DNA from 4 places in the Mesorhizobium sp. M0659 genome. Region 3 is predicted to be linked to each of the others. Evidence: predicted binding sites of a transcription regulator. Region 3 holds the regulator's gene; each other region holds the start of a gene.
The links. Region 3 encodes PhoB, which activates phosphate uptake and scavenging genes when phosphate is short. Its sites were predicted from a motif close to TGTCATNNANCTGTCAT; they were not measured.
Positions count from the first base shown of each region.

Region 1 (7,301 bases), on a different contig from region 3:
GTCGAGCGTCTCGGCATCTTCCGCAGGGTGCTGCACCGACAGGAACAAAGTCGTGCCGTCCGGCGTGAAGCACGGGCCGGTCGCTTCGGCGCCGTGCGGGCAGGTGAACAGCAGCTTCGGCAGGCCGCGCGCCGCACCTTCGGTGTCGACGCCATAGACGCCGTCCGGCAGGTCGAAATCATTGGCGCCGTCCGTCGCCACCCACAGCCGCCCCGCCGGGTCGAAGGTGATGTTGTCGGGGCAGACGAACCAGCCATTGTCCGACGTGTCCGGATGAAAAGTGGCGCCGACCTTGGCATCTTTCGGGTTGCCGCAGAGCACGAACAGGTCCCAGGCATACTTTTCCGCCGTGTGGTCGGCATCCGCGCCGCGGCCGCCGGGCGGGATCAGTTCGACAATATGGCCCCAGAGATTTTCCGGCCGCGTGTTGGCCGGATTGACCTTTGACTGGTCGCGCTTCTTGTTCTTGGTCATCACCGCATAGACGCGGCCGGTCACCGGATTGGTCTCGATGTCCTCGGGCCGGTCCATCGGCGTGGCGCCGAGCGCATCTGCCGCAAACCGCGTCTTCAACAGCACCTCGGCCTGGTCGGCAAAACCGTTCTCGACGGTAAGCTTGCCCTGGCCGTGCACCAACGGCAGCCACGTCATCGAGCCATCGGCATCGAAGCGGGCGACCGACAGCACGCCATCGTCGAGCAGATCGGCGCCGGAGGCCGGGTTGGCCTTGTCATAGGCCTTGGCCGAGACGAAGCGGTACATATATTCGAAATAGTCGTCGTCACCCATATAGACGACAACGCGGCCGTCCTTGTTGAGGACCACGGTCGAGGCCTCATGCGACATGCGGCCAAGTGCCGTGCGCTTCACCGGCCTGGACTGAGGATCGTAAGGGTCGATCTCGACCACCCAGTCGAAGCGGTTGGCCTCGTTCGGTTCCTTGTCGAGGTTGAAGCGGTCATGGAAGCGGCCGCGGCCATAGATGTCGGAGCCGTCGAAGCCGTAACGGTCGAGCAGGTCGGCAGTCGGCGCCTTTTTCGGGTCGCCGCCGAAAATGTCGGACACGCCTTCCTCGCAGGTCAGCACCGTACCCCAGGGGGTGAAACCGCCGCTGCAATTATAGCTGGTGCCGAGCACTTTCGTGCCAGTCGGGTCGGCCGAAGTTTTCATCAGCGCATGGCCGGCAACCGGTCCGGAAACGGTCATTTCGGTGTTGGCGGTGATGCGGCGGTTGAGCGGGCTGTCCGCCACGCTTGCCCACTTGCCGTCCTTCAATTGCACCTCGACGATCGAATGGCCCATCGCGGCCATCCCGAGATCGACCTGTTCCTTGGTCATCGTCTTGCCGGCATCGCCCTCGGTCATCCCCGGAAACATCACATTGGGCGAGATGTATTCGTTGTTGACGCAGAGCAGGCCATGATCGGAATTCACCGTGCCCTTGGGCAGCGGCATGAAGGCGATGTAGTCGCAATTGTAGCCGAAGCGCTTTTCCTGTTCCTCCGCCGCGACCTTGTTGCCGTCGAATTCGGCGAGGCCGGCTGCAAGCGGGTCGCCCCAGCGCGCGACGATGGTCGTCTCATAGCCTTCGGCGGCGGCATGGGTCTTGCCGTAGACCCGTTTGAGCTCGGGAAAGCCGAGCGTCGACTGCGCTGCGGCGGCATGCGTTTCGCCGGCAAACAAGGAGCCGACAAAGCTGCCGCCGGCAATCAGCGCGCCGGAGGCGAGGCTGCCTTTCAAAAGAGACCGGCGCGAGACGCGCTCGGCAATGATTTCGCGGATGACGGGGGAGGATGAAGACGGTGTATTGGCCATGGTGTCTGCCTCTCAGGGTGGATGTTACGGCGCACCGTTGCCCTAGTCTGCTTAGGCAACATTCACATGACATAAGAGGAAGGTTTTGCCGCAACTGGGCGCGGCACTACGCATCGCTCAGCCCTTGGTGCAGGTCGAGGCGGTGAAGGCGCCGTCGGGCTGCTTCAGAATGATGTCGAATGACGGGGCGGTCTCGCCGTCCAGTGTTGCCTGTGTCATGGAGACGGAGTTGCCACCGGTGGTATAGCCGCCCAGCGGCCCGAGCCAGGTGATCTCGCCATTGGCATTCATCTGATAGTTGTAGCCTTGCGTCGCGGTGCCGAATGTCACCGGACCACTATAGACATTGCCCTTGATGGTGATGTCGCCGAGGTTGAGGAAGGCGCCGAGCAGGTAGACCTCGCAATGATAGGTGCCGTCCGGAAGCTTGCCCTCGCTGAAATCGGCGCGCGCGGCGCCGCTCGTTGCCATCAGCAGCAGGATGCCGGAAATGCATGAGGTGCGAGATGTCATGACGTCACTCTTTTGAGGGCGAGCTTGCCCTATTTTTGCGCGGTACCGCAACATTTTCAGCCCGGAACACACGGCCGGAGATCAAAAACTAGGCATTTGTCTCAATTGGGCAAAAATTAGGCAAAAGCCATGTGCGCTGCGCAAATTTGCCTCAATCAATTTTCGCCGGCTACCACTGTTTTCTCGAGGCTAATATACCAACCGGCTGATAACGCTCGGCTATTCCATCTTCGTGAGCGGCGCCTTTGCGTTTGGCACGGCAGTTGCATTGCATTATCGCGGTGCAATCAAACAGCTTGGGAGTCTTCGGTATGAGGGGTAATTTCTCCACAATAACAAAAATGTTTTCGGCCGGCGTGGTCGCCGCCGGCCTGTCGATGTCGTCTCCGGCCCAGGCCGCCGAAGACACGATCAAGGTCGGCATTCTGCATTCGCTGTCGGGGACCATGGCGATTTCGGAGACGACGCTGAAAGACGCCATGCTGATGCTCATCGAAGAGCAGAACGCCAAGGGCGGCCTGCTCGGCAAGAAGCTTGAGGCGGTCGTTGTCGATCCGGCCTCCAACTGGCCGCTCTTCGCCGAGAAGGCGCGTGAGCTGATCTCCAAGGACAAGGTCGCCGCCGTGTTCGGCTGCTGGACTTCGGTGTCGCGCAAATCGGTGCTGCCGGTGTTCTCGGAACTCGACAACATCCTGTTCTACCCCGTCCAGTATGAGGGCGAGGAAAGCGAGCGCAACGTGTTCTACACCGGCGCCGCCCCGAACCAGCAGGCGATTCCCGCTGTCGATTATCTCATGAGCGAAGACGGTGGCTCGGTGAAGCGCTGGGTGTTGGAAGGCACCGACTACGTCTATCCCCGCACCACCAACAAAATCCTCGAGGCCTATCTGAAGGCCAAGGGCGTCGCCGCCGAAGACATCATGGTCAACTACACGCCGTTCGGCTTCTCCGACTGGCAGACCGAAGTCTCCGCAATCAAGAAATTCGGCTCGGCCGGCAAGAAGACCGCCGTCGTCTCGACCGTCAATGGCGACGCCAACGTTCCGTTCTACAAGGAACTCGGCAACCAGGGCATCAAGGCCGAGGACATCCCGGTCATGGCCTTTTCGGTCGGTGAGGAAGAACTGGCCGGTCTCGATACCGCGCCGCTGGTCGGCCATCTCGCTGCCTGGAACTATTTCGAGAGCGTCGACACACCCGAAAACAAGAAGTTCATCGCCGACTGGCACAAGTTCATCAAGAATGACAAGCGCACCACCAACGACCCGATGGAAGCTCACTATATCGGCTTCAACATGTGGGTGAAGGCGGTCGAAAAGGCTGGCACCACCGATCCCGACAAGGTCATCGACGCCATGGTCGGCGTGTCCGTGCCGAACCTCACCGGCGGCTATTCGACCATGATGCCGAACCATCACATCACCAAGCCGGTGCTGATCGGCGAGATCCAGGCCGACGGCCAGTTCGAGACCGTGTCGCAGACGCCCGGCCTCGTGATGGGCGACGAATGGTCCGACTATCTGCCCGATTCCAAGGACCTGATTTCGGATTGGCGCGCGCCTCTGTCCTGCGGCAACTTCAACGTTGCCACCGGCAAATGCGGCGGCAAGGGCACGAACTGATCCCTCCCGGGACTGACCGATCGTGGACGCGTCCACGATCGGTACCGCCAAGCGTCCGGGCGCTTCAGCCCGCCCGGACGCGGAATTTCCCCACAGAAGAGTATCTGAACGGATGATCCTGTTGCGCACTCTCGGCCTCATGCTGGTGTTCCTGGTGGCAAGCCTATTGCCGTCGAACGCAGCCGAAGCCGATCTGCGCGCCATCGTCGCCAAATTCGCCACGGGCACGGGCTTTGCCGCCACTGAGGCTGTTGTGCGCGAACTTGCCGCCACCGGCGATCCGCTGGTTGAACGGCCGCTTGCAGCCCTCGCCGAAGGCAATCTCTACATTCGTAAAGCCGATTCAGCCGTCTTCGTCGGCAGTGAGGCCGCCGACAGCGTCACGCTGCTCGACCCGCTGAGCGGCGAGAAAGCCGGCGACGCCGCCAAGGCCGACATCACCAAGATCAAGGTCAACAACACGCTGCGTCGTGTCATCCGAGATGCGCTGGGAACGCTGACGTTGCGCGCGAAAGATCCTTCTGTCCGCATCGCCGCCGCCGACACCATGTTCAAGACCCCCGATGCCGCCAATATCGAGCCGCTCGATGCAGCCATCGCCGCCGAGACCGACGCCAAGGTCAAGGCATTGTTCGAACAGGCGCGCGCGGCATCGGTGCTGGTCTCCGACAAGCCGGAGGCCGACAAGCTTGCCGCCATTGCCCTGATCGGCGCGCGCGGCGACCGCGACGCGGTCTCGCTGCTCACCGCGGTCGAGGCCAATGCGCAAGGCGCGGTCAAGGATGCCGCGACGGCGGCAATCGCCAGCATCAATTCGAGCCTGGCGCTGTGGGATGCCGGCCAGAACATATGGTACGGCATCTCGCTTGGCTCGGTGCTGCTGCTGGCCGCCATCGGCCTCGCCATCACCTTCGGCGTCATGGGCGTCATCAACATGGCGCATGGCGAGATGGTGATGCTCGGCGCCTACACCACCTTCGTCGTCCAGCAGGTGATCCGAACCTCATTCCCCGGCCTGTTCGACTGGTCGCTGGTGATCGCGCTGCCGCTCGCCTTCCTGGTTGCCGCTTCCGTCGGCCTGATCATCGAGCGCGGCGTCATCCGTTTCCTCTACGGCCGGCCGCTGGAAACGCTGCTCGCAACCTGGGGCGTCTCGCTTGTCCTGCAGCAGGCGGTGCGCTCGATCTTCGGACCGACCAACCAGGAGGTCGGCAACCCCTCCTGGATGTCGGGATCGTTCGATGTCGGCCAACTCGCCGTCACCTGGAACCGCCTCTGGATCCTGGTCTTCGCGCTCACCGTCTTCGGCGTGCTGCTCTTTGTTATGAAGCGCACGCCCTGGGGCCTTCAGATGCGCGCCGTCACCGCCAACCGCCGCATGGCCGCCTCGATGGGCATCAGGACGCCTTGGGTCGATGCGCTGACCTTTGCGCTCGGCTCCGGCATTGCCGGCATTGCCGGCGTCGCGCTCAGCCAGATCGACAATGTCTCGCCCAATCTCGGCCGCGGCTACATCATCGACAGCTTCATGGTCGTGGTCTTCGGCGGCGTCGGCAATCTCTGGGGCACGCTGGTCGGCGCCTTCTCGCTCGGCATCGTCAACAAGGTTCTCGAACCCTATGCTGGCGCGGTGCTCGGCAAGATCGTCGTGCTGGTGCTGATCATCCTGTTCATCCAGAAGCGCCCGCGCGGCCTGTTCGCGCTCAAGGGCAGGGCGGTGGAAACATGATCACGGGACGCTTCTTCGCCGCGGGTGCCGACCGTCGCATCGCCATCACTATTTTCATCCTGCTGACGGCCGCCATTATCGTGCCGCTGCTCAACCTCGCAGTGTCGCCGCAAAGCGCGTTCTATATTCCGTCCTACATCGTCGCGTTGACGGGCAAGTACCTCTGCTATGCATTGCTTGCCTTGGCGCTCGATCTCGTCTGGGGCTATTGCGGCATCCTCTCGCTCGGCCATGGCGCCTTCTTCGCCCTCGGCGGCTATGCGATGGGCATGTACCTCATGCGCCAGATCGGCTCGCGCGGCGTTTACGGCAATCCGATCCTGCCCGATTTCATGGTGTTCCTGAACTACAAGGAATTGCCCTGGTTCTGGACCGGTTTCGACCACTTCTGGTTCGCCGCCATCATGGTGCTGGCGGTGCCCGGCCTGCTCGCCTTCGTCTTCGGCTGGTTCGCCTTCCGCAGCCGCGTCACCGGCGTCTATCTCTCCATCATCACCCAGGCGATGACCTACGCGCTGCTGCTCGCCTTCTTCCGCAACGACATGGGTTTCGGCGGCAACAACGGCTTGACCGATTTCAAGGATATTCTGGGCTTCAACGTGCAGGCCGACGCCACCCGCTCGGCCCTGTTTGCCGCCAGCGCCATCATACTCGCGCTCGCCGTCTTCATCACCTGGGCGATCGTCGGCTCCAAATACGGCAAGCTGCTAATGGCGGTGCGCGACGCCGAGAGCCGCACCCGCTTCCTCGGCTGGCGGGCGGAGAACGTGAAGCTGTTTGCCTTCACCGTCTCGGCTGTCATGGCCGGCATCGCCGGCGCGCTCTATGTGCCGCAGGTCGGTATCATCAATCCCGGCGAATTCGAGCCGTCCAATTCCATCGAAGTCGTGATCTGGGCAGCCGTCGGTGGGCGCGGCACCATTGTCGGCCCGATCGTCGGCGCGCTGCTGGTCAATGCCGGCAAATCCTGGTTCACCGGCCTGCTGCCGGAGTTCTGGCTGTTTGCGCTCGGCGGCCTGTTCGTCGCCGTAACCCTGTTCCTGCCCAAGGGCATCGTCGGCATGTGGGATTCCTGGCGCGGTAACGCTCGGGCGATGCGGGCTGCAGCGATTGCAGAGGAAGCGGGCACAGACCCTGATGCCCCGCCGCCATCGAAGATCGTGCGCAGCGCAGCAACAACGCCCGGTGCCTGGTCCGCGTCCGGGCCTGAACCGCAGCCGGCGGAATAGAGCGATGTCGAAGTCCAACACCATCCTCTATCTCGACGGCGTCTCGGTCTCCTTCGACGGTTTCCGCGCCATCAACAATCTGTCGCTGGTGCTCGACAAGGGCGAGATGCGCGCCATCATCGGTCCCAACGGCGCCGGCAAGACGACGATGATGGACATCGTCACCGGCAAGACCCGGCCCGACGAGGGCGAAGTGTTCTTCGACGGCCAGGTCGATCTGACCCGGCACGACGAGGCGGAGATCGCCATGATGGGCATCGGCCGCAAATTCCAGAAGCCGACCGTCTTCGAAAGCCACAGCGTCGAAGACAATCTGATGCTGGCGCTGAAGGGCCCGCGCTCGATCTTTCCGGCGCTGTTCCATCGCCGCTCGGCCGCCGAAGCCAGACAGAT
Region 1 covers NZ_JAMYPY010000001.1:41,875-49,175, reverse strand. The annotation lists gene NKI31_RS00260 (PhoX family protein) at 1-1,815, opposite strand, end outside; gene NKI31_RS00255 (hypothetical protein) at 1,933-2,328, opposite strand; gene urtA (urea ABC transporter substrate-binding protein) at 2,640-3,950, shown strand; gene urtB (urea ABC transporter permease subunit UrtB) at 4,063-5,679, shown strand; gene urtC (urea ABC transporter permease subunit UrtC) at 5,676-6,908, shown strand; gene urtD (urea ABC transporter ATP-binding protein UrtD) at 6,913-7,301, shown strand, end outside.
Region 1: a site for PhoB is predicted at 1,871-1,887, ahead of NKI31_RS00260 (PhoX family protein). Genes of this name have one in related genera too.

Region 2 (7,301 bases), on a different contig from region 3:
TCGGGAACATTGTGGCGGATGACGCTGGTGATGCAGGGCAACAGCCCGCCCAGCACCAGACCCATAAGGAACCGCAGCCCGACCAACTGCCAGCTCTCGGTGACGAAGGCCTGCGGTATCAACAGCAGCGCCGAGACGGCCAGCGATGCGACGATGACGTTCCAGTGGCCGATGCGGTCGGCGAGTTTGCCCAGCCGTGACGCCGACAGGATGGCGCCTAGCGCCGCCGACGACATGACGACACCGGAGACCAGCGTCACCCGGCTTGCGTCCGCGACCAGTTGCTGGACGTAGACGGTGATGATCGGCTCGATCGACATGTTGGCGAAGGTGAACAGCATGCCGGTTGCCAGCATCGCCACGACAGGGCGTTTGTCGGGGATCTGCGCCCAACCGCCCTTTGGTTTCTCCTTGGGTTGTGCCTGCATTGGCGGGCGAGGCATCTCCTTGATCAGGAACGTCGTCGCCAGCGCCGCCAGGAAAATGACGCCGCCCGCGATGAGGAAGGTGGCGCGAATACCGATCAATGGCGGCAGCGCGCCGCCAAGCAACGGGCCGACCAGGGAGCCTGCGGTGATGCCGGCCGACAGCACGCCAAGCGCCCAGCCGGAGCGCTCCTTCGGCGTCTGCATGGCGACAAGTATCGTCGAGCCTGAGGAATAACCGCCGGCAAAGCCGATCAGCAGGCGCAAAAGCACCAATTGCCAGACGGTCTGAACCATGCCGGTCAGCGACATGCAGATCGCCATGCCGAAACTGGCGCGCACCAGCATCACCTTGCGGCCGTAGCGGTCGCCGAGCCGCCCCCACAGCGGTGCGACAAGGGCCGCGGCAAGGAAGGTGGCGCCGAAGGCGATGCCGGACCATTGCACGATCGCCGCGTGGCCCACGGCGCCCAGCTGTTCGACATAGAGCGGCAGGAACGGCAGCAACAGCGTCATCGCCACAAGCGTGCTGAACGATCCGGCAAAGCACACGAGCAGGTTGCGCCGCCAATGAATGTTGTAGGTGGAAGGCGCTTCGGCGGCCTGCGCTGCACTGTCCTGCGGCATGTCCTGTCCTGTCCGCTTGCTGCGGATACCATTTTGGGATACCAACTTGGTACCTCATGGACGCAAAGCCCGGCTGCTGTCAATCAGGCGCTCTCAATGTGATCGGCAAGACCAACGGGCAAGGCCGATCGCCAGCAATGGAAGCAAATATGTCGCAGATGCAGATCGTCGAAAAAGCGCTTCGCGAGATGATCCTTGGCCTTGAGGTCGGTCCTGGCGAGCGGCTGACGGAGCGCTGGATCGAGAGCCGCTTCGGCGCCTCGCGCACGCCGGTCAGGGCAGCCCTGCTGCGGCTGGAGACGGAAGGGCTGATCTGCCGCGACGGGCGCGGCTGGACCGTGTCGCCGATCAACCTTGCCGAACTGGAACAGATCGCGGTGTACCGCGAAGCGGTCGAGGTCGCGGCGGTCAGGCTGACTTCGGCGCTGGCCGACAGGAGCGCAGCCGATGTCATCGAGGCGATGCTGGACTCCTGCGACACTGCCACGCCGCGCGAGGAATGGCACCGCGTCGGCATGGATTTCCATATCGAACTGGCGCGGCTCTCCGGCAACGAGTTCCTGTTTCGGGCCGTGCGCGATGCCATGACGCGGCTGTCGCGGGCGCGCTGGCTGGAGGTGCGCGACGAGGCGGCCCTTGGCCGCGCCTGGAGCGAGCATCACGCCATTCTGGCGGCGGTGCGGGCCGGCGATGCCGATGCGGCGGCGGCGCGACTTTCCGCCCATATCGCCGGCAGCCGCGCCCGCCTGGTGACGTCGTTGCACAATGACCGGCGCGGCCTGCGCGCCAGGGGTTTTGCCGTCGTCGCCGCTTGATACTGGTCACGAAAACGAAAGAACGCCGTCGCGATCCGCTTTCGGCCTCGCTTCGCGGACGCCGATGGCGTAAGAGGCGGCCATGGAAAACAACCGATTTGAAACACCCGTGACCGTTAAGTCGGGCACGGAGGGAAGCACTCAGCTCTTGCGTACGGTGCGCGAGGCTTCCGATTACCTGCTCAACAGCTGGCCCGGCAAGCGCAGCCCCAAGCACCGCGAAGCGCTGCAGGCCTGCCATGACGCGCTGGCCGGCGACAAGCCGGCGATGATCGCAAGACGCGCCTTCATCGCCGCCGCGCGCGAGGTCAACGTCTTCGTCAGCGACAAGGCCCCGGCCTGATCACATCGGCCTGATCAGACCGGCATTTTGCCAGGATCCGGCCCGTTTCGTGGGCCGGTGATCCTGTCTTGCCTATTTTTCTGTTTCGGTGTCGGTTTTCGAACTTGCCTCGTTCTCAGGCTCGGCGCGCTCCTTGGCCGCGACCTTGGCGGCGAGCTTCTCCGCCTTCTTGGCGGCCTTCTGCCGGTCGCGCTCTTTGCGTTCCTGACCGTAATTCGGTGGTCGAGCCATATCGTTTCCTTTCGCTGTGCCTGATCCTGCCTAGAAGCATTGGCCGGCAAACACAACAGCGCCGCGAGGGCAGATGCCAGCGGTTCTGGACTTGCGTGATGGCGAACACAATGGTTTAGAAAAGGCTGCGGGACAGTTGCTGGAGCCGCCGCCGACCGATTTCGAATCAAAACGACCGATGGCCACGCTTCAAAGAAACGCACAGAAGCTGATCTACTATGCGCGCAACGCCATGCGCGACATCGCGCCGCCGGTTCTTTTCCGGCGCCGGCTCGGCCGGCTGCTCGATCAGGCCAGGCTTTCCGACGCATCGGTCCGCCAGCGGCTCAATTACTACAACACGCTGCGGGAGCCTTTTAGCCCCAGCCCCGAGGCCGTGCCGGTCAGCCGGCTGCCGTCGGACCGCAGCATGTACTATTACGATCTGAAGGAGTTCACCCGTTATTTCGACCCAGATCTGCGCATCGACCTGGAATTCGGCGACGTCATCGAAGTGCCGAAGATGCCGTCGATCGTCAAGGACCGGCCGATAGCGGGCGACAACGGCAACGGCGTCCTGTTCAAGCTGAACAAGTTCCGTCATTTCTACATGCCGGCCGACGATGTCGCCTTCGCCGACAAGCATCCGCTCGTCGTTTGGCGCGGCGAACTCAACAATCCGATCCGCACCTTGTTGCTGGATGCAGCCCGCAATCTGCCGTTCTGCGATGTCGGCACGCCGAGGGCGACAGCACTTGCGGAATACCGCAAGCCCTATCTCAGCATCGATCAGCAGCGCCGCTACCGCTACATCATCTCGCTCGAAGGCAATGATGTCGCGACCAATCTGAAATGGATCATGAGCTCGAACTCGCTCTGCCTGATGCCGCCGCCGACTTACGAGACCTGGTTCGCCGAGGGGCAACTCGAGCCCGATGTCCATTATGTGCCGCTGGCGCCCGACTTCAGCGATCTGGCCGAGCGGGTGCATCATCTCGAGCAGCATCCGGCCGAGGCCCAGCGCATCGTTGCGGCGGCCAACGCCTATTGCCGCAAATTCGCCGACGAGCGGGCCGAGCAGGCGATCTGCCTGCTCGTGCTCTACAAATATTTCGTGCTCAGCGGCCAGATCGAGCCCGATCCGCAGGTCTGGCGGTTTATCGCGGGCTAGCCGCTTCCGGCGCCCTTAAGTCAGATAACGCTGCGGTCCATAACCAGATCGGCCGGGCCGAAGCGGTCCTTCGCCGTAAACTGCTGGTGCCAGTAGGGATAGAGCACCGGCGGCCGGCTGACGGCATCGAGGCGCTGGCGTTCATCAAAGGACAGCGTCAGGCTTGCCGCGGCGAGATTGTCTTTCAACTGGGCCTCGTTGCGTGCGCCAATCACCAGCGAACTGACGGCTGGTCGGCCGAGCAGCCAGGCCAGCGCCACCTGCGCCGCCGAGACGCCGCGAGTGGCGCCGATGTCGACCAGCACGTCGACGATCCGCCACAGCCGGCCCTCGTCGCGGATCGGTGGTTCCGACCAGCCGCCGATCTGGCGCGCCGTCGGACTGTCGCGGCGGTATTTTCCCGACAGCAGGCCGCCGGCGAGCGGGCTCCACACCAAAACGCCAAGGCCCTGGTCGACCGAGATCGGCAAGAGCTCATACTCGGCCTCGCGTGCTTCCAGCGTGTAGTGGATCTGCTGGGTGACGAAGCGCGGCTGGTGCTGGCTGTCGCAGATGCCGAGCGCCTTCATGACCTGCCAGCCGGAATAGTTGGAGCAGCCGACATAGCGGATCTTGCCCTGGGCAACCAGCGTGTCGAGCGCGGCGATGGTTTCCTCGAGCGGCGTCGCGCCGTCCCATTCGTGCAGGAAATAGATGTCGATGACATCGGTCCTGAGGCGCTTCAGGCTCTTCTCGCATTCGCGGATCAGATGATGGCGCGACAGGCCTTCGTCATTGGGGCCCTTGCCGATCCGCATGCGCGCTTTGGAGGCGATCAGCACGTCGTTCTTGCGCTTGCCGCCGAGCGCCTCGCCGATGATCTCTTCCGACAGACCGTTGGAATAGACATTGGCGGTGTCGATGAGATTGATGCCGGCATCGATGCAAGTGTCGATGATGCGCGAGGCCTCCGCGAGATCGGAATTGCCGACGGCAGCGAACGGCCCGCTGCCGCCGAAGGTCATGGTTCCCAAGGTCAGCGCCGAAACTTTCAAGCCGGAACGGCCAAGCGTGCGGTATTCCATGTCTGATCCTCGTAGTTTTGGTGGGGAGGCGGTTTTAGCAGGAAAGGGCGGGGAAGCCCGAACGGGTCCGCTATTTGTAGGACAATTTGAGCGGCTTGTCGCCATGCCAGGGCGCTGGATCGGCAATGCCTCGCTGCTTTGCAGTGAAGACCGGCTGGCCGGCGGCTTGCAATAAAACCGTCATTGCCGGCCTATATCAAGTCGGCTCAGGGTTTCATGTCAGCCGGCAAGCGGAGCAGTGGAAATGAATGAGCTAAAGCAGAATTCTGCGGCCAGGGATTGGCTGGAAGCCGAACTCGCCGACACGCTCGACGAGGACTATGAGCTGGAAATCTCGGAGCCGGCGCTGTCGTTGGAGATCGCCAAGATCTACAAGAACGCGCATCCGCCGTCGATCGATCGCATGCAGTATTTCCGCGACCTGATCGGCTTGCAGTCGGAACTGATCAAGCTGCAGTCCTGGGTTGCCTACCACAAGAAGAAGCTGGTGGTGGTTTTCGAGGGCCGTGATTCCGCCGGCAAGGGCGGCGTCATCAAGCGCATCACCCAGCGCCTCAACCCGCGCATCTGCCGCGTCGTGGCGCTGCCGGCGCCGACCGAGCGCGAAAAGTCACAATGGTATTTCCAGCGCTACGTGCCGCATCTGCCGGCCGGCGGCGAGATCGTGCTGTTCGACCGCTCCTGGTACAACCGCTCCGGCGTCGAGCGGGTGATGGGCTTTGCCGAACCCGATCAGGTCGAAGAGTTCTTCCGCGACGTGCCGGAGTTCGAGCGCATGCTGGTCCGCTCCGGCGTCACGCTGGTCAAATACTGGTTCTCGATCACCGACGAGGAACAGCAGATGCGCTTCATGATGCGCATCCACGATCCGATGAAGCAGTGGAAGCTGTCGCCGATGGACCTGCAGTCGCGCGTGCGCTGGGAGCAATACACCAAGGCCAAGGAAGAGACGTTTGCCCGCACCAACATCCCAGAGGCACCGTGGTACATCGTCGAAGGCAACGACAAGAAGCGGGCGCGGCTGAACTGCATCGACCATCTCCTCAAACAACTGCCCTATGAGGACGTGCCGCACGAAGAAATCACGCTGCCCGAGCGGGTGTTCAACCCGGAGTACGAGCGCCAGGTCCTGCCGCGCGAGCTTTACGTGCCGGAGAAGTATTGAGCACTTTTCCTTCTCCCCGTTTCACGGGGAGAAGGTGCCCGAAGGGCGGATGAGGGGCAGCGCCGGCATCGGCGAATTCACAGTCGTCGGACGCTGCTAACCTCCAAAAGCAGCGCTGCCCCTCATTGCCTGCCGGGCATTTCTCCCCGTAGAACGGGGAGAAAGAAGCCTGCGCCTATCACTTCGCCACTACACCCGCTTGATCGTCACATGCGTGGCGAGCGCTGTCGCCACCTGCTCGGTGCACTGGTAACCCAGCTTCAGCATATCCAGCCCGGCAAACAGGCTCTCGCCCCTCCCGAGCAACACTGGCGACACAGCCAGATGCAACTCGTCGATGAGCTTCTCCTTGAGATATTGCCGGATAGTGGAAACGCCGCCGCCGACGCGGACATCCTTGCCGCCGGCCGCAGCCTTTGCTTGTTCGAGCGCGGCGTGGATGCCGCCGGTAACGAAGCGGAAAATGGTGCCGCCTTCCATCACAATGGGGTCGCGCTTGTGATGGGTCAGCACGAAGGTCGGCACGTGATAGGGCGGGTTGTTGCCCCACCAGCCCTTCCAGTTCTCATCCGGCCATTCGCCGCGGATCGGGCCGAACATGTTGCGGCCGAGGATCCAGGCGCCGACATTGTCGAAGCTGCGGACGGTGAACCGGTCGTCGACGTCGGTGCTGCCGCCATCCTTGCCGACCATCTCGTGGAAGGTGCGGGTGCCGGTCATCCATTTGTGCAGATCTTCGCCACCAACGCCGAGCGGATTTTGCAGGTCCTGGTCAGGACCGGCGCCGAAACCGTCGAGCGACAAGGTGAAGGCATTGACGCGCAGTTTGGACATGGAAGACTCCCTTTGGTGACCAGTTGTGATTTGCAATCAGTATTCAAACTGATTGCATTTTGCAACTAGTATTTTTAGAGGCAAGCCGATCTGTGGAATGCGCAGGGACCTCAAGCCGCCACGCGCTTCGGCATCACCGCAAACGGGCTGAGCCCAAGCCAGATCTGCATCTTGCCGGCGACGTCGAGATCGCCGGTCAGGCTGATCTTGTCGCGTTCCTTGTGAACTGTCGTCAGCCCCATCCAGATCGAGGTCATGGTGCACAGATCGGTCGAGACGTAGAGATCGACGTCGAAGCCCGGATCGTACCAGCAAAGATCGACCTCGCCCTGCTTTTCGACGATCAGCCACCACGATCGTTTTGACGCCGGCAGGTCATGGTACAGGAATTGTATCACGGTGCGCCCGTCCGGCAGCGGACTGGGGTTCAGATTGCGCCGCATGTCCCACATCAGCAGCGACGGATCGAGGTTTTTGAGCGACAGCCTGGCCTCGACCCATTTCTGGCCCCAAAACCCCATCGCCTCGACAACCGGGCGCAAATCCCGGCCCGCCTCGGTCAGCCGGTATTCGAACACGCCCTTCTCGGTCGCGATCTCGGTCCGCTCGACGATGCCGCCGGCCTCGAGGTCCTTGAGCCGTTGCGA
Region 2 covers NZ_JAMYPY010000001.1:350,034-357,334, reverse strand. The annotation lists gene NKI31_RS01875 (multidrug efflux MFS transporter) at 1-1,052, opposite strand, end outside; gene NKI31_RS01870 (GntR family transcriptional regulator) at 1,202-1,867, shown strand; gene NKI31_RS01865 (DUF982 domain-containing protein) at 1,977-2,210, shown strand; gene NKI31_RS01860 (hypothetical protein) at 2,283-2,441, opposite strand; gene NKI31_RS01855 (glycosyl transferase family 90) at 2,620-3,591, shown strand; gene NKI31_RS01850 (aldo/keto reductase) at 3,612-4,655, opposite strand; gene ppk2 (polyphosphate kinase 2) at 4,900-5,820, shown strand; gene NKI31_RS01840 (dihydrofolate reductase family protein) at 6,010-6,654, opposite strand; gene NKI31_RS01835 (winged helix-turn-helix transcriptional regulator) at 6,765-7,301, opposite strand, start outside.
Region 2: a site for PhoB is predicted at 4,823-4,839, ahead of ppk2 (polyphosphate kinase 2). Genes of this name have one in related genera too.

Region 3 (7,301 bases):
GATAGGAATTGGCGATCCACACGGCGCCGAGGATGGCCGCGCAAGTGACCACGCCAAGCAAGGTCTCGGCCCAGACGGGGCGCAGTGGAAAGCTGAAGCGCTTGCGCTGTGAGCGACCGTTGAGCAGCGCGAAGGCGACCGCCGCGCAGGCGACGATGCCGACGATCCAACTGGCAGCGGCGCCAATCGAGCCGCGTGGTCCGCCGCCCATCAGCTGGAAGGTGGCGTCGAGTGGCGCGACCGTGCGCCCGCTGGTGATGAGCCATGCCATGCCACGCCAGACCAGCAGGCCACCAAGCGTCACGATGAAGGCCGGAACCTGCATATAGGCGATGATGAAGCCCTGGAACGCGCCGATCAGCAGACCAAGCACCACGCCGGCGGCAAGCGCGACGACCCAGAGCCAGGGGTTTCCAAGCTGGAAGCCGATGACGCGAATCAGGAATTCGGCCTGTGCCACGCCCATGATCATGCCGATCACGCCTTCGACGGAGCCCACCGAAAGGTCGATGTTGCGCATGACGATGACCAGTACCATGCCGGTCGCCATGATCGCGACCGAGGACGTCTGCACCGACAGGTTCCAAAGATTGCGCGGCGTCAGGAAAAGCCCACCCGACAGGATATGTATGCCGACCCAGATGACCAGCAGCGCGCCGACCATGCCGAGCATGCGCGTGTCGAGCTCGGTCGCTTTCAGGAACCGGGCGACCGCGCCGAGTTCAGACGCTCGTGCCGTATCGGCCTGCGGATTTGAGGTCGTGTCGGTCATGATGTCCTCCAGCGGCTTGCCGTCTGGCGCGGATGCCGGACCACAGCCTAGAAGTTTGCCGCCGATGGCGGAAACACACAATTCTCGTAGAGAAAACGCCGCGGTTTCACCGCCGGGGCGCCTCATTTCTTCAAGTCGTCGAGATCAGTTGCAAGCCGCGACGCTGCCGGCGGCGACGCCCGTGCAGACTTCGTCCTTCTTGATCCAGCCGGCGTCGATGACGACGTTGAGGTTGTCCTTGGTGATCGCGACGGGGGTCAGGAACAGCGACTTGACGGTGTTGCCGCCAGGCGTGGTGAAGTCCTTGGCGCCGGCAATGTCGCCCGTCTTCTTGCCATCGGCAAGCTGCGAGGCGATCTCGGCGGCGTTCTTGCCGAGTTCGCGCGCGTCCTTCCACACCGACACCGTCTGCGTGCCGAGCGCGATGCGGTTCAGAGCGGCATGGTCGCCGTCCTGGCCCGAGACCGGAACCGTTCCGGCAAGGCCCTGCGCCGTCAGCGCGGCGACAACGCCGCCGGCGGTGCCGTCATTGGCCGCAACCACGGCATCGACCTTGTTGTCATTGGCGGTCAGGAACTGTTCCATGTTCTTCTGGGCGTTGGCCGGCAGCCAGCCATCGGTATAGGCCTCGCCGACATTCTTGATCTTGCCCGAGTCGATGGCTTCCTTGAGCACTTCCATCGAGCCCGAGAACAGGAAATCGGCATTCGGATCCGAGCCCGAGCCCTTGATGAAGACATAGTTGCCTTCGGGCTTCGCCTTGAACACTTCGCGGGCCTGCATGCGGCCGACTTCCTTGTTGTCGAAGGTCAGGTAGAAGACGTCCTTGTTCTCGATCAGGCGATCATAGCCGACGACCGGAATGCCTTCGTCCAGCGCCTTCTGCACCGCCGGGCCGATGGCCGAGGCGTCCTGCGCCAAGATGATCAGCGAGTTGGCGCCCTGCGAGATCAGGCTTTCGACGTCGGTCAGCTGCTTGCCGGGATTGGACTGCGCGTCGGCCGAAATGTACTTGTCGCCGGCGGCTTCGATCGCCGTTTTCATCGCCGCCTCGTCGGTCTTCCAGCGCTCTTCCTGGAAGTTCGACCACGACACGCCGATGACCTTGTCCTTCGCCTGCGCGACCGACATCAGCGCCAGCGACATGGCGACACCCGCCAGCATGGCGGCTGCAAATCTGTTCATTATAACCCTCCCTGCGCCGCCCACGGCGCGACAAAACCGGCCCGAAGGCCTGCACAAAGAGGCTCCATTTTTTCGAGCCTCGAAAAAATACTGGTTCAATGATAAGGCACTGTCAACATCGATTATGATGGATTCTGATGGCGTTGCCGAATTTTTTCGAGCTCCGCAATAAACAATGACAGGGCTGCCGGCGTCTGCCAATATTTGGCTGGTGCCGTCGAACGCCTTCACTATCATGAGGCGCGAGGAGGCCGGGAGGAAAACAAATGTCGGTTGGGATCCGCCACGACGATCTGCGCCGTCGCAACCGTGCGATGGTGATTTCGGCCGTGCGCCGGGCCGGCCAGCCGTCGCGGACCGAGATTGCGGCGACCACCGGCCTCAGCCATTCGACGATATCGGCAATCTCGTCTGATCTAATTCAAGAAGGCATCCTGATTGAAGGCAAGCCTGGCGAGACCGGCTCGCTGAAACGCGGCCGGCCGCAGGTCGGCCTTGGCCTCAACCCGGAAGCGGCGGCGGTCATGACCGTGGTGCTGTCGCTGAACTTCCTCTCCGTCACCGTCATCGACTATGCCGGCCAGGTGGTCGCGGAAGAACAGCGCCGGCTCGACACGCTGACCATGCCGCGCGACGAGCTGATCGGCGAATGCGTAGCAATCGTCGGGCGGCGTCTCGCGGACCCGGACCTCGATGTCCAGAGCATCGCCCGCATTGCCATGGGCATCCAGGGCATCACCGATTCGCAGGCGCGGGCCATGCTGTGGTCGCCAATCACGCCACTGACCGACATTGCCTTCGCCGACATGTTGGAAGCGGAATTCGGCATTCCTGCCACCATGGAGAACGACTGCAATATGATGGCGGTGGCCCTGCAATGGCGCCAGCCCGAGCGCTACTGCGACAATTTCATCGCGATCCTCTTGTCGCACGGCATCGGCATGGGGCTGGTGCTGAAAGGCGAACTGTTCACCGGCACCCATTCCTCGGGCGGCGAGTTCGGCCACATGATCCACCGTCCGGGCGGCGCGCTCTGCCGCTGCGGGCGGCGCGGCTGCGTCGAGGCCTATGCCGGAAACTACGCCATCTGGCGCAGCGCCAAAATGATGAGCGAAGATGCCGAGCCGGTCGATATCGGCGACGCTGATATGCGCGCACTCGCCGCGCGCGCCCGCGAAACCGATGGCCCGGAGCGCGAAGCCTATCGCAAGGCCGGTGAGGCGCTCGGCTTCGGCCTCGGCAGCCTGTTTGCGCTGATCGACCCGGCGCCTGTCGCCATGGTTGGCGTCAGCGCCGCCGCCTTCGACCTGATCGAGCCGGCATTGCGCGAAGCGATCGCCCAGACCGCCGGCGGCCAGCACTCGAAGTCGATCTCCTTCGACACCGAGCCCAACGAGCTGCCGCTGATCCGCGAAGGCTGTGCCATGCGCGCGCTCGGCTTCGTCGATCAGGAGATTTTCGCGCCGGGCATTCAGGCCAAATCCGGCAAGCATGTCGCCTGAATGGCCGGCAACGGCGCGACGCGCAGCATCCTAGTCTTCCCTGATCGCGTAGCCGGCGCCGCGAATGGTACGGATGACATCCGGCATGCGGCCGTTGTTGACCGCTTTGCGTAAGCGCCCGACATGGACGTCGACGGTTCGCTCGTCGATGTAGATCGTCTCGCCCCAGACATTGTCGAGCAGCTGGCTGCGCGAGAACACGCGGCCGGGATGGCGCATCATGAATTCGAGCAGCCGGAACTCGGTCGGTCCGAGCCTGATCTCGCTCTTCTTGCGGTAGACACGGTGCGACTCGCGGTCGAGCACGATGTCGCCGACCTTGAGCACGCTGGACAGCACTTCCGGCTTGGCCCGGCGCAGCAGCGCCTTCACGCGCGCCATGAACTCCGGCGTCGAGAATGGCTTGACCAGATAGTCGTCGGCACCGGTGGACAGGCCGCGCACGCGATCGCTTTCCTCACCGCGCGCGGTCAGCATGATGATCGGCAGCCGCTCGGTTTCGGGCCGCACTCTAAGCCGCCGGCAGAGCTCGATGCCGGAAACAGCGGGCACCATCCAGTCGAGCACCAGGAGATCGGGCACGTTTTCCTGCAGGCGGATCTCGGCCTCGTCGCCGCGTGTCACCACCTCGACGTGATAGCCTTCGGATTCGAGGTTGTAGCGGAGGAGCACGCCTAGCGGCTCCTCGTCCTCCACGACCATGATGCGTGGCGCGATCATAGGCAGTTCACCCTCATCAGGCCGGCGTGGCCATCGCCGTCTCGTCCTGCTTCGGACGATTGGCGGGCAATTGCTGGCCGGTCAGCACATAATACGCATTTTCGGCGATGTTGGTGACATGATCGCCGATGCGCTCAAGATTCTTGGCGCAGAACAAGAGATGCGTGCAGGCGGTGATGTTGCGAGGGTCTTCCATCATGTAGGTCAAGAGCTCACGAAACACGGACGTGTATTTGACGTCGATGCGCTCGTCGTCATTCCTGAGTTTTGCAAGCGCTGCCGCATCGGTGGCGGCATATTCCTCGACGACGCCTTGCACCTGGATCAGCACCAGTTGCGCCATGGCATCGATGGAGTGCGAGAGGTCGCGCGGCGTGACGCTCAAGCCCACGGTGCCGACGCGTTTGGCGATGTTCTTGGCGAGGTCGCCGATGCGCTCGAGGTCGCCCGCCATGCGGATCGAGCCGACCACGGCGCGCAGATCGTTGGCCATCGGCTGGCGCTTGGCGATCAGCGTGATGGCGCGGTCGTCCAGTTCGCGCTGGCGCGCATCCATGATGGCGTCGTCGGAAACGACACGCTGTGCCAGCGCATTGTCCGAATTGAGCAGCGCCCTGGTCGAGCCGCTGACCATCGAGCCTGCCAGATCGCCCATGTCACGGATCAGCTTGCTGATCTGCCCGAGCTCTTCATCGAAGGAGGCGACGGTATGTTCACCCATGATCTTGGTCCTCGTGCCTGAAAATTCACCCGCCGGACGGCTCAGCCGAAGCGGCCGGTAATGTAGTCCTGGGTGCGCTTGTGGTCGGGGTTGGTGAACATCTTGTCGGTGGCGCCCTCCTCGACGAGATAGCCGAGATGGAACATCGCTGTACGCTGCGACACGCGCGCCGCCTGCTGCATCGAGTGGGTGACGATGACGATCGTGTAGTTCTGGCGCAGTTCGTCGATCAGCTCCTCGACACGGGCGGTGGCGATCGGATCGAGCGCCGAGCAGGGCTCGTCCATCAGGATCACCTCCGGCGACACGGCGATGGCGCGCGCGATGCACAGGCGCTGCTGCTGGCCGCCGGACAGGCCGGTGCCGGGCTCCTGCAGGCGGTCCTTGACCTCGTTCCAGATCGCAGCCTTCTTCAGGCTCTGCTCGACGATCTGGTCCATGTCGGACTTGCGCTTGGCCAGCCCATGGATGCGCGGGCCGTAGGCGACGTTCTCGTAGATCGACTTCGGGAACGGGTTGGGTTTCTGGAACACCATGCCGACGCGGGCGCGCAGTTCGACGACATCGATGTTCTTGTCGTAGATGTCGTCTTCATCGAGCGTGATCTTGCCGGTCACCCGCGCCGAATCGATGGTGTCGTTCATGCGGTTGAGGCAGCGCAGGAAGGTCGACTTGCCGCAGCCGGACGGGCCGATCAGCGCCGTCACCTGGTTCTGGCGGACGTCGAGATTGACGTCGAACAACGCCTGCTTCTCGCCGTAGAAGACGCCGACCTTGTCGCCGCGCATCTTGATGACTTCGTTCGACTTGGCGTTCATTTTGTCGCCCACTGCATTCTCAAGGGACTGTTCGGTCATGATGTTCATACCAAATTGCCTTTTTTCTACCAGCGCCGCTCGAACCGGCGCCGGAGCACGATCGCGGTGATGTTCATGGCCATGAGGAAGACGAGCAGGATGATGATGGCGCCGGACATGCGCTCGACAAAAGCGCGCTCAGCCTCGTTTGCCCACATATAGATCTGAACCGGCAGCGCGGTCGCCGGATCGAAAGGCGTCGTCGGATAATCGGCGACGAAAGCGACCATGCCGATCAAGAGCAGCGGTGCTGTCTCGCCGAGCGCACGCGCCAGGCCGATGATGGTGCCGGTAAGGATGCCTGGGGCGGCAAGCGGCAGGATGTGATGGAACACCATCTGCATCTTGGAGGCGCCGAGACCTAGGGCCGCCGAGCGGATCGACGGCGGCACCGCGGCGAGGGCGGCGCGCGTGGCGATGATTATGGTCGGCAATGTCATCAAGGTCAGCACCAGGCCGCCGACGAAGGAAGCCGAGCGCGGCATGCCGAGGAAGTTGATGAACACGGCAAGGCCAAGCAGACCGAAGACGATCGACGGCACAGCCGCCAGATTGTTGATGTTGACTTCGATCAGGTCGGTGAAGCGGTTCTTCTTGGCGAACTCCTCCAGATAGATGGAGGCGGCGACGCCGATCGGCAGCGCCAGCAAAAGCACGATCACCATCATGTAGAACGAACCGATGATGGCCACGCCCATGCCCGACGTTTCGGGCCGGCTGGAGGCGCCATAGCTGAACAGGCCGGTGTTGAAATGCTCGGCCATCGCGCCATCGGCTTTGAGCTTGTTCATCCAGTCGATCTGCTGGTTGGATACCTTGCGGCGCGCTTCATCGACGCCGAGGTCGATCTGGCCCTTGAAGGCCGAGTCGAGGTTCGCGGCAGCCAGGATGTCGACGTCACGCGTCCTGCCGATCACCGACGGATCGGCGGAGACGATGTCGCGCAGCTGGACGCGGGCGCCTTCCGACAGGAAGCCCTTGAGCTTCAGCATCATCGGCTTGTTGGCCGGATCGATGCCGAGCTTGGCCACCAGCGCGTTTTCGGCGAGCTTGGGATAGTTCGCCTTGATCAGCACGGTAGGGTCGGTCGCGCGCTTGCCGGAGGGATCGATCACCTTCTCGTCGAAGGTGACCGGCAGCGTCACCGTCGTCTGCCAGAAGGCGGTGTAGCCTTTCGAGACGATGGTGATCAACATGATGGCCAGGAACGCCAGGCCCACCGAGATCGCAATCACGCCATAGATGCGGAACCGGCGTTCGGCGGCATAGCGCGCCTTCAGCCCGATGTCGCGGCGCGGACGCGCGACGGCGCCCGCCATCGTGTCCAGGGGGATGTCGGTCATTCGTACTGCTCCCGGTACTTGCGCACGATGTAGAGGGCGACGATGTTCATCACCAGCGTCAGCGCGAACAGCGTCAGGCCGAGCGCGAAGGCGACCAGCGTCTGCGGCGAGTTGAACTCGAGATCGCCGGTCAGCTGGTTGACGATCTTGACGGTGATGGTCGTCATCGCCTCGAACGGATTGGCCGTCAGATTGGCGGCG
Region 3 covers NZ_JAMYPY010000003.1:376,633-383,933, forward strand. The annotation lists gene NKI31_RS07275 (sugar ABC transporter permease) at 1-772, opposite strand, end outside; gene xylF (D-xylose ABC transporter substrate-binding protein) at 917-1,957, opposite strand; gene NKI31_RS07285 (ROK family protein) at 2,224-3,459, shown strand; gene phoB (phosphate regulon transcriptional regulator PhoB) at 3,490-4,179, opposite strand; gene phoU (phosphate signaling complex protein PhoU) at 4,196-4,900, opposite strand; gene pstB (phosphate ABC transporter ATP-binding protein PstB) at 4,942-5,766, opposite strand; gene pstA (phosphate ABC transporter permease PstA) at 5,784-7,100, opposite strand; gene pstC (phosphate ABC transporter permease subunit PstC) at 7,097-7,301, opposite strand, start outside.

Region 4 (7,301 bases), on a different contig from region 3:
GTCCGACCGCATCGCCGTCATGCATGAGGGCCAGATCTCGGGCATTCTCGACAAGGAACAATTCAGCCAGGAAAACGTGCTGTTGCTGGCGGTCGGCAAGCCGGCAAACTAGCGGGCTTCAGGCGATTGCCGGTCCGGCGCATTGGGGAGAAGACGATGAGCAAAAAAGATCTCGGCCTGCTGATCCTGATCCTGGTGGTCGGCGCCGTGGTGACCGCCATCAACCCGCGCTTCCTTTTGCCGATCAACCTCGCCAACACCTCGAACCTGATCGGCCTGTTCGGGATTCTCGCCATCGGCCAGGCCTTCGTCATCATCACCGGCGGCATCGAATTGTCTGTGGGATCGCTGGTGGCGCTGCTCGGCACGCTGTTCATCGATTTCATCGCTGTGCGCGACATGCCATGGCCGGTGGCGCTGCCGCTGATCCTGGTGCTGGGCGGCATCATCGGACTGGCGCATGGCTGGCTGATCACAAGGCTGAAATTGCAGCCCTTCGTGGTCACGCTGTGCGGCCTTTTGATCTATCGCGGGGTCGCCCGTTTCTATACCGCCGACGGCACCGCCGGTTTCGCCTTCGGCCAGAATTTTCCCGAGCTCGAATTCCTCACCGCGGGCCGCAGCTATGGCGTGCCCAACAGCTTCATCGCACTGATCGTCATTTCGATCGTCATGTGGGTGGTGCTGCACCGCTCGGTGTTCGGACGCTACCTCTATGCCATCGGCAAGAACGAAGAGGCGGCGAAATATTCGGGAATTCGCACCGGCCGTGTCGTCATGGCCGCCTATGTCATCTGCGGCGTGCTGACGGCGCTGTCGGCGATCTATTTCGCCATGTACACGCGCTCGATCTCGCCGGCCAGCCACGGCCAGTTCTACGAGCTCTACGCCATTGCCGCCGCCGTTCTCGGCGGCTTCTCGCTGCGCGGCGGCGAAGGCTCGCTGGTCGGCGTCATCCTGGGCACCGTGCTGCTGCAGGAGTTGCAGAACCTGGTCAATCTGCTCGGCATCCCGTCCTCGCTCAACTTCGCGGTGATGGGCGGCGTGATCCTGATCGGCGTGCTGGTCGACCAGCAATGGGGCGTGTTCCGCGCAAGGCGGCTGATGCTCGATGCCAGCCGGAAGACTGTCGCGGCGGAGTAGCGCTACATCACGCCGGATATATCCGAGAAGGCCATCGCCTTGCGCAGCACCTCGGCGAAGCGTTCTCCGGCGGCTTCGCGCCGGCCGCCATTGTCGATCGAGGTGACGCCGGAGCCGGACAAAGCGATATTGGCGCTGCGGGCGAGCCGAGCCAGCACTTCGCCGCGCGATTCGCGGCCGCGCTGGGCGAGACGCTCGGCGAGGATTTCCGGCGAGGCGGTGATCTCGACGACAGCCAGATTGGCATAGCGCTCCCGCAGCACCGGGATGACTGCGCGCGAGACATTGGCCACGGCGACATGGCCATTGGCTATCGACCAGTCGACATCGGCCGGGATGCCATAGCGCAGGCCGTGCGCCTCCCAGGAAATGGCGAAAGCGCCGTCGGCCTGGGCCTCGGCAAAGGCGGCGTCGGCCAGCGTGTCGTGATCCTCGCTTGCGGCGTCGCTCGGCCTGGTGATGACCCGGCGGACGAACTCCAGCCTCGTCTCGTCGGCAAACAAGGTGCGGGCATAGCCGATTACCGTATCCTTGCCGGCGCCGCTCGGGCCGACGACGGCGACAAACACGCCGTTGCGGAGCGGAAAGGCCTCGCTGCTGAGTTCGCGCTCGATCGACGCCGAGACCATCAGGCGACCCGGCGCCCTTGGCGCCAGACGGTGCGCACGACCGGCACATGGTCGTCGACGCGCACACGCACCAGATCGGCGCGGCGGCCCTGTTCGATGACGCCGCGGTCGTCGAGGCCGATCGCCTCGGCCGGATTCTTCGACACCATCGCAACCGCCTGCGGCAGGGAAATGCCCTCGACGACGTCGCCGAGGAAGAAGGCCGACTGGATCAGGCTGAAGGGAATGTAGTCGGACGACAATATGTCGAGCAGGCCGTCGCCGGCCAGCGTGCGGGCCGAGACATTGCCCGAATGCGAGGAGCCGCGCATGACGTTGGGCGCGCCCATCAGTACGCCGAGCCCGGCATCCTTCGAGGCCTTGGCGGCTTCCAGCGTGGTCGGGAATTCCGCGACGCGCACGCCCTGCTCGATCGCCTCGTCGACATGGCCTGATGTGGCGTCGTCATGGCTCGCCAGCACAATGCCCCGCTCGTTGCAGGCGGCTGATATCGCCACCCGGTTCGGTCCCGAATTCTTCGCCGATTCCGACATCCGCTTTTCGCAGAACAATTGGAAGTCGCGATCGGTCAATTTCAGCTTGCGCTGATAGTAATGGGCGTAGGTCTCGAGATTGACGAACTGACGCTGTCCCGGCGCATGGTCCATCAGCGAGGCCAGCTTGACCCGCTCGTCGCCATCGAAATTGGCGAAAGCCCGCAAGCAATCCGGCGCCGAGACCTCGCAGCGCAGGTGCAGGAAATGGTCGGCCCGCAACCGGTCTTTCGCGACGCTGTCCTCGATCGCGCCGGCGAGCTTGCGGATGTCGTCGGAGGTAATATCCGCGTCCTCGTCCATGCCGACACGCAACGCGTCGAGGACGGTGGTGATGCCGGCGGTGGCCACCTGCGCGTCATGGGCAAGGACGGCGGCGATCGGGTTCCAGCGCACTTTCGGGCGCGGCGCATAGTGGCCTTCGAGATGGTCGGTGTGCAGCTCGACCAGGCCGGGAATGATGTAGTCGCCGCCCATGTCCTCGCCGCCCATGCTCCCGCCGGTGTGGCCGGTGCCGGCGTCGACGCCGGAGATAAAACCGTCGCGCAGCACGAGCGACCCTTCGACGATCTCGTCGGCAAGCACGATGCGGGCGTTGTGGAGAACAGTTTCGGCGGTCATTCAGGCGGTCCCTGGTTACTCGGACGAATTGCGGTCAGGCGGTTTTTCGGGCAGCGCGGCGGCCGAGCGCATGATGCGAAAGCACCATGAACGGAGCGCCCGGTTCGGTTTCGACGAACAGCGTCAGCGCATCCACCAGCACCGGCTGCTGCAGCACATCGGCGAACAGGCTGTCAATTGCCGCGCGCAGACGTTGGCTTTCCTGCGGCCCGGCCCGGCCGGACAGTGTCATGTGGAAGCGAAAGGTCTCAAACACATAGGGATAGCCCCACTGGCAGAGATTGCGGAACTCGGCCGGCTTCAGCGAATCCGGGCTGCGCCGCTCGATCTCGGCCTCGGTGAGCGGCGCGCGAAAACGGTCGAAGCTAAGCACGACATCGTCGGCGAAACGGTTGAGCGGCGGCAGCGGGCCTTCCGGCACCAAAGCGAAGAAACCATCGATCTGGCTGGCGACCAGGCGCGGGATGGTGACCGTCGGCGTTGCTTCGGCAAAGGCGTCCAGCGCCGCGCGCAGCGAGCTTTCGGTTTCGTTGGCGGCCAACCGGAAGGGCGCTTTCAGCGTCGCATGAAAGCCGTAGCGCCGCGCCGATGCGGTGTGAAAAGCGACTTCGGCCGCCGACAGCTCGCCCACCGCCTCGACCGGCCTGGTGGCGGCGCCAAAGGGGTCGCGACCCAGCCAGTTGGCGGCGATCCGCGCCAGCGGTTCGTCCTGCCTCGGGGTGAAATAAATGGCGTAGCGCATCGAAAAAAATCCTCGTCAGCCCGCTGCCATAGGTGATTTCCATGACGGATTGACGAAGCTTATGCGGGTTTTCGAAGGCAAATCGACCCCGCAGGTCCTTAGCCGACGATTTTTTCCTGCTGGACCGACAGCTTCCGCCGCAAGCGAAGGCCGATCAGGCCTTCATCAGCCATTCGTGCTCGGGCGCGTTGTGGAACTTCCACGTCCGCTTCGGCCCGGCCATGACGTTGAGATAATAGAGGTCGTAGCCGTGGCAGGCGGCGCAGGGGTGATAGCCCTTGGGCACCAGCACAACATCGCCGTCCTCGATCGCCATGGCTTCGTCCAGCTCGCGGGCGCCGGTCTTGTCGGCGTCGGTGTAGACGCGCTGGAAGGCAAAACCCTGCGGCGGGTTGAGGCGGTGGTAGTAGGTTTCCTCAAGATAGGATTCGGCCGGCAGATTGTCCTGGTCGTGCTTGTGCGGCGGGTAGCTCGATGTGTGGCCGCCGGGCGTGATGACCTCGACCACCAGCAGCGAGTCGGCGGGCTTGCCCTCGGGCAATATGTTGGTGACGTAGCGCGTGTTGGTGCCTTTGCCCCGAGTCTCCTGGCCGAGGTCGTCGGGTGCGATGACGCGAACGGGCAAGCCGCCGCCCAGGCCCGGCGCCGAGCAGACCGCGAGCTCGAGATCGGTGTCGGCGGTGACCGACCAATCCGACCCCTCAGGAATATAGACCGACCACGGCTTGCCCTCGAAGGGCGACATGCGCTCGCCGAGCAGGCCAAGTTCCCGGCCGCCGGCCTTGGCCGTGCCCTTGCCGGTGACGAACACCAGGCAGACTTCGCGACCGCCCGTCTTACCCGAGGCGTTTTCGCCGGGCTTCAAACGGTGCAGGTCGAAGCCGACATAGGTCCAGCCGGCGCTGTTGGGCGTGACATGCGCGACGCGGCCATGGCCCTTGTCGGCTTTGACGAGCAGTTTCGACATGTTTTGTCTCCTATCGCAAGTCTTCGAGGTCGGCCTCTCAACTTCGTCATCCTAGGGCGAAGCAGGAGCGAAGCTCCGTCGCGAAGACCCTAGGATGACGAAGCGAGGAACGTTCCGGCCAATCACCGACGTAGGCGATACGCCAGGTGTCCAGTGTCCGACCCGCAAGCCCTTCCGAGCCACGGCCGCTTCATTCCTTCGGTTCGGCGTCCGCCTTCGCTTCGCCGGTCTTCGGTCGATCAGGCGCAGCCTTGCTCTCCTCCACCGGCTTGTAAAGATAGAAGAACTGCCACACCGCGTAGGCAGCAAAGCCGAGCGCAATGATGCCCCAGAATGGGGTGCCGGAGGCGAATTCTATTCCGGCCCAGATCACGCAGACGGCGACGACGGCAACGCGCCGCCACAGCGGCCGGAAGAACGGGTGCTCGTAATCCTTCATCGGATCGCCTCAGGCATTGGGAAAGCCTTGCGTCTCGACCGTGTAGCCGGCCGCCGTCATCACCCGCATCAATTCCTTGTGGCCGACCTGCGCCATCTTGAGCGGCGGGTTCTTCTTCGGGTCCTGCTCGGCCTCGACGACGAACCAGCCTTCATAGCCATGGTCAGCGAAGCGCTGCACGATGGCGCCGAAATCGAGCGAACCGTCGCCAGGCACCGTGAAGGCACCGAGCGCCACGGCGTCGAGAAAGGACTGCTTTGTGCGGTCGAGCCCGTCGATCACGCCCATGCGCACATCCTTCACATGGACATGGCTGATGCGCTTGTGGTGGTTGTCGATGGCGCGCAGCACGTCGCCACCGGCAAAGGCGAGATGCCCTGCATCGAGCAGCAACGGAATGCCTTCGCCGGAATGGCGCATGAAGGCATCGAGCTCCGGCTCGGTCTCGACCACCGCCGCCATGTGATGGTGATAGGACAGCGGCATGCCTTGCTCTGCGCACCATTCGCCGAACTCGGTGAGGCGCCTGGCATAGGCCCTCATCTCGTCATTCGACAATTTCGGCTTGGTGGCGAGAGGCCTGGAGCGATCGCCCTGGATCGAGCGGCCGACCTCGCCATAGACGATGCAAGGCGCATTAACCGCCTTGAACAGGTCGATCATCGGCTGGATGCGATCCTTGTTCTTGCCCATGTCCTCATCAACCAGGGTGCCGGAGAACCAGCCGCCGCACAGCGTCACGTCGGCCTGCTTCAGGATCGGCAGCATGATTTCGGGGTCGTTTGGAAAACGCCGGCCCATTTCCATGCCGGTGAAACCTGCCGAGCGCGACTGGCGCAGGCACTCTTCCAGCGAGACGTCGTCGCTGAGTTCGGCAAGATCGTCGTTCCACCACGCAATGGGGGACATGCCCAGTTTGGCTTTCAAGTTTTAGCTCCGGTTTCTTGTTCACCCTCCCCCTTGTGGGGAGGGTCGCTGCGAAGCAGCGGGGTGGGGTGCGGCGCCAGACCCCCACCGGACCTTCGGTCCGACCTCCACAAGGGGAGGTAGGGGGCGGGTGCATGTACATCAATCGCCGATTGTCTGCATCTGCCGCTTTTCGTCATAGGCCTTGCGGGCTGCGTTGACCTGCGGCCGTGCGGAGACTTCCGGCACCGCGACATCCCACCAATGGCCGCCGGCATCGGTGGAAATCAGCGGGTCGGTGTCGATGACCAGCACGGTGGTGCGGTCGTTGGTTTTCGACTTTTGCAGCGCGGTCTCCAGGCCGGTGATCGACGGCACCTTCTCGGCAATAGCGCCCATGCTGGCCGCATGCGCGGCGAAGTCGATGTCGGGCAAGATCTCGTGGCGCGCGTCCTTCAGGAGGTTGTTGAAGTTGGCGCCGCCGGTGGCCATCTGCAGCCGGTTGATGCAGCCATATCCCCTGTTGTCGAGCACCACGATGATCAGCTTCAATCCGAGCATCACCGAGGTGGCGATCTCCGAATTCATCATCAGGTAGGATCCGTCGCCGACCATGACGACTATCTCCTGATCGGGCTTGGCCATCTTGGCGCCGAGCCCGCCGGCAATCTCGTAACCCATGGTCGAGAAACCATATTCGCCATGGTACGAGCCGGGCGCGCCTGCCTGCCAGAGCTTGTGCAACTCGCCCGGCAGGCCGCCCGACGCGTTCAGCAAGGTCACGCCGGATCCCAGCGCGCGCTGCACGGCGCCGATCACCTGCGCGTCCGACGGGAAGGCGGCGTTGGTCGACGCCGTCACCTTGGAGGCTTCGGCCTGCCAAGCCTTCTTGCCTTGGGTCGCATTGTCGGTCCATGTCGCCGGTGCTTTCCAGTTCCCCAGCGCAGCACCGAGTTCGGCGAGCCCTTCGGCCGCATCGGCGACCAGCGGCAGCGCGCGGTGCTTGCCGGCGTCGAAAGGCTGCACGTTGAGGCCGATGATGGTCTTGCCGGAGTTCTTGAACAGCGCCCACGAGCCGGTGGTGAAATCCTGCAGGCGGGTGCCGATGGCGAGCACGACATCGGCTTCCTCGGCCAGCCGGTTGGCCGCGGACGTGCCGGTGACGCCAACCGCCGCCATGTTGAGCGGATGTGTGTCGGGCAGCGAGGACTTGCCGCCTTGCGTCTCGCAGACCGGAATGCCGGCGCTCTCGGCGAATTTCGCCAGTTCGTCCGAAGCCTGCGCATACAGCACGCCGCCGCCGGCGATGATCAGCGGTTTT
Region 4 covers NZ_JAMYPY010000032.1:19,795-27,095, forward strand. The annotation lists gene NKI31_RS29340 (sugar ABC transporter ATP-binding protein) at 1-112, shown strand, start outside; gene NKI31_RS29345 (ABC transporter permease) at 157-1,143, shown strand; gene phnN (phosphonate metabolism protein/1,5-bisphosphokinase (PRPP-forming) PhnN) at 1,146-1,775, opposite strand; gene NKI31_RS29355 (alpha-D-ribose 1-methylphosphonate 5-triphosphate diphosphatase) at 1,772-2,926, opposite strand; gene NKI31_RS29360 (DUF1045 domain-containing protein) at 2,961-3,668, opposite strand; gene iolB (5-deoxy-glucuronate isomerase) at 3,823-4,635, opposite strand; gene NKI31_RS29370 (hypothetical protein) at 4,826-5,074, opposite strand; gene iolE (myo-inosose-2 dehydratase) at 5,084-6,001, opposite strand; gene iolD (3D-(3,5/4)-trihydroxycyclohexane-1,2-dione acylhydrolase (decyclizing)) at 6,143-7,301, opposite strand, start outside.
Region 4: a site for PhoB is predicted at 3,710-3,726, ahead of NKI31_RS29360 (DUF1045 domain-containing protein). Genes of this name have one in related genera too.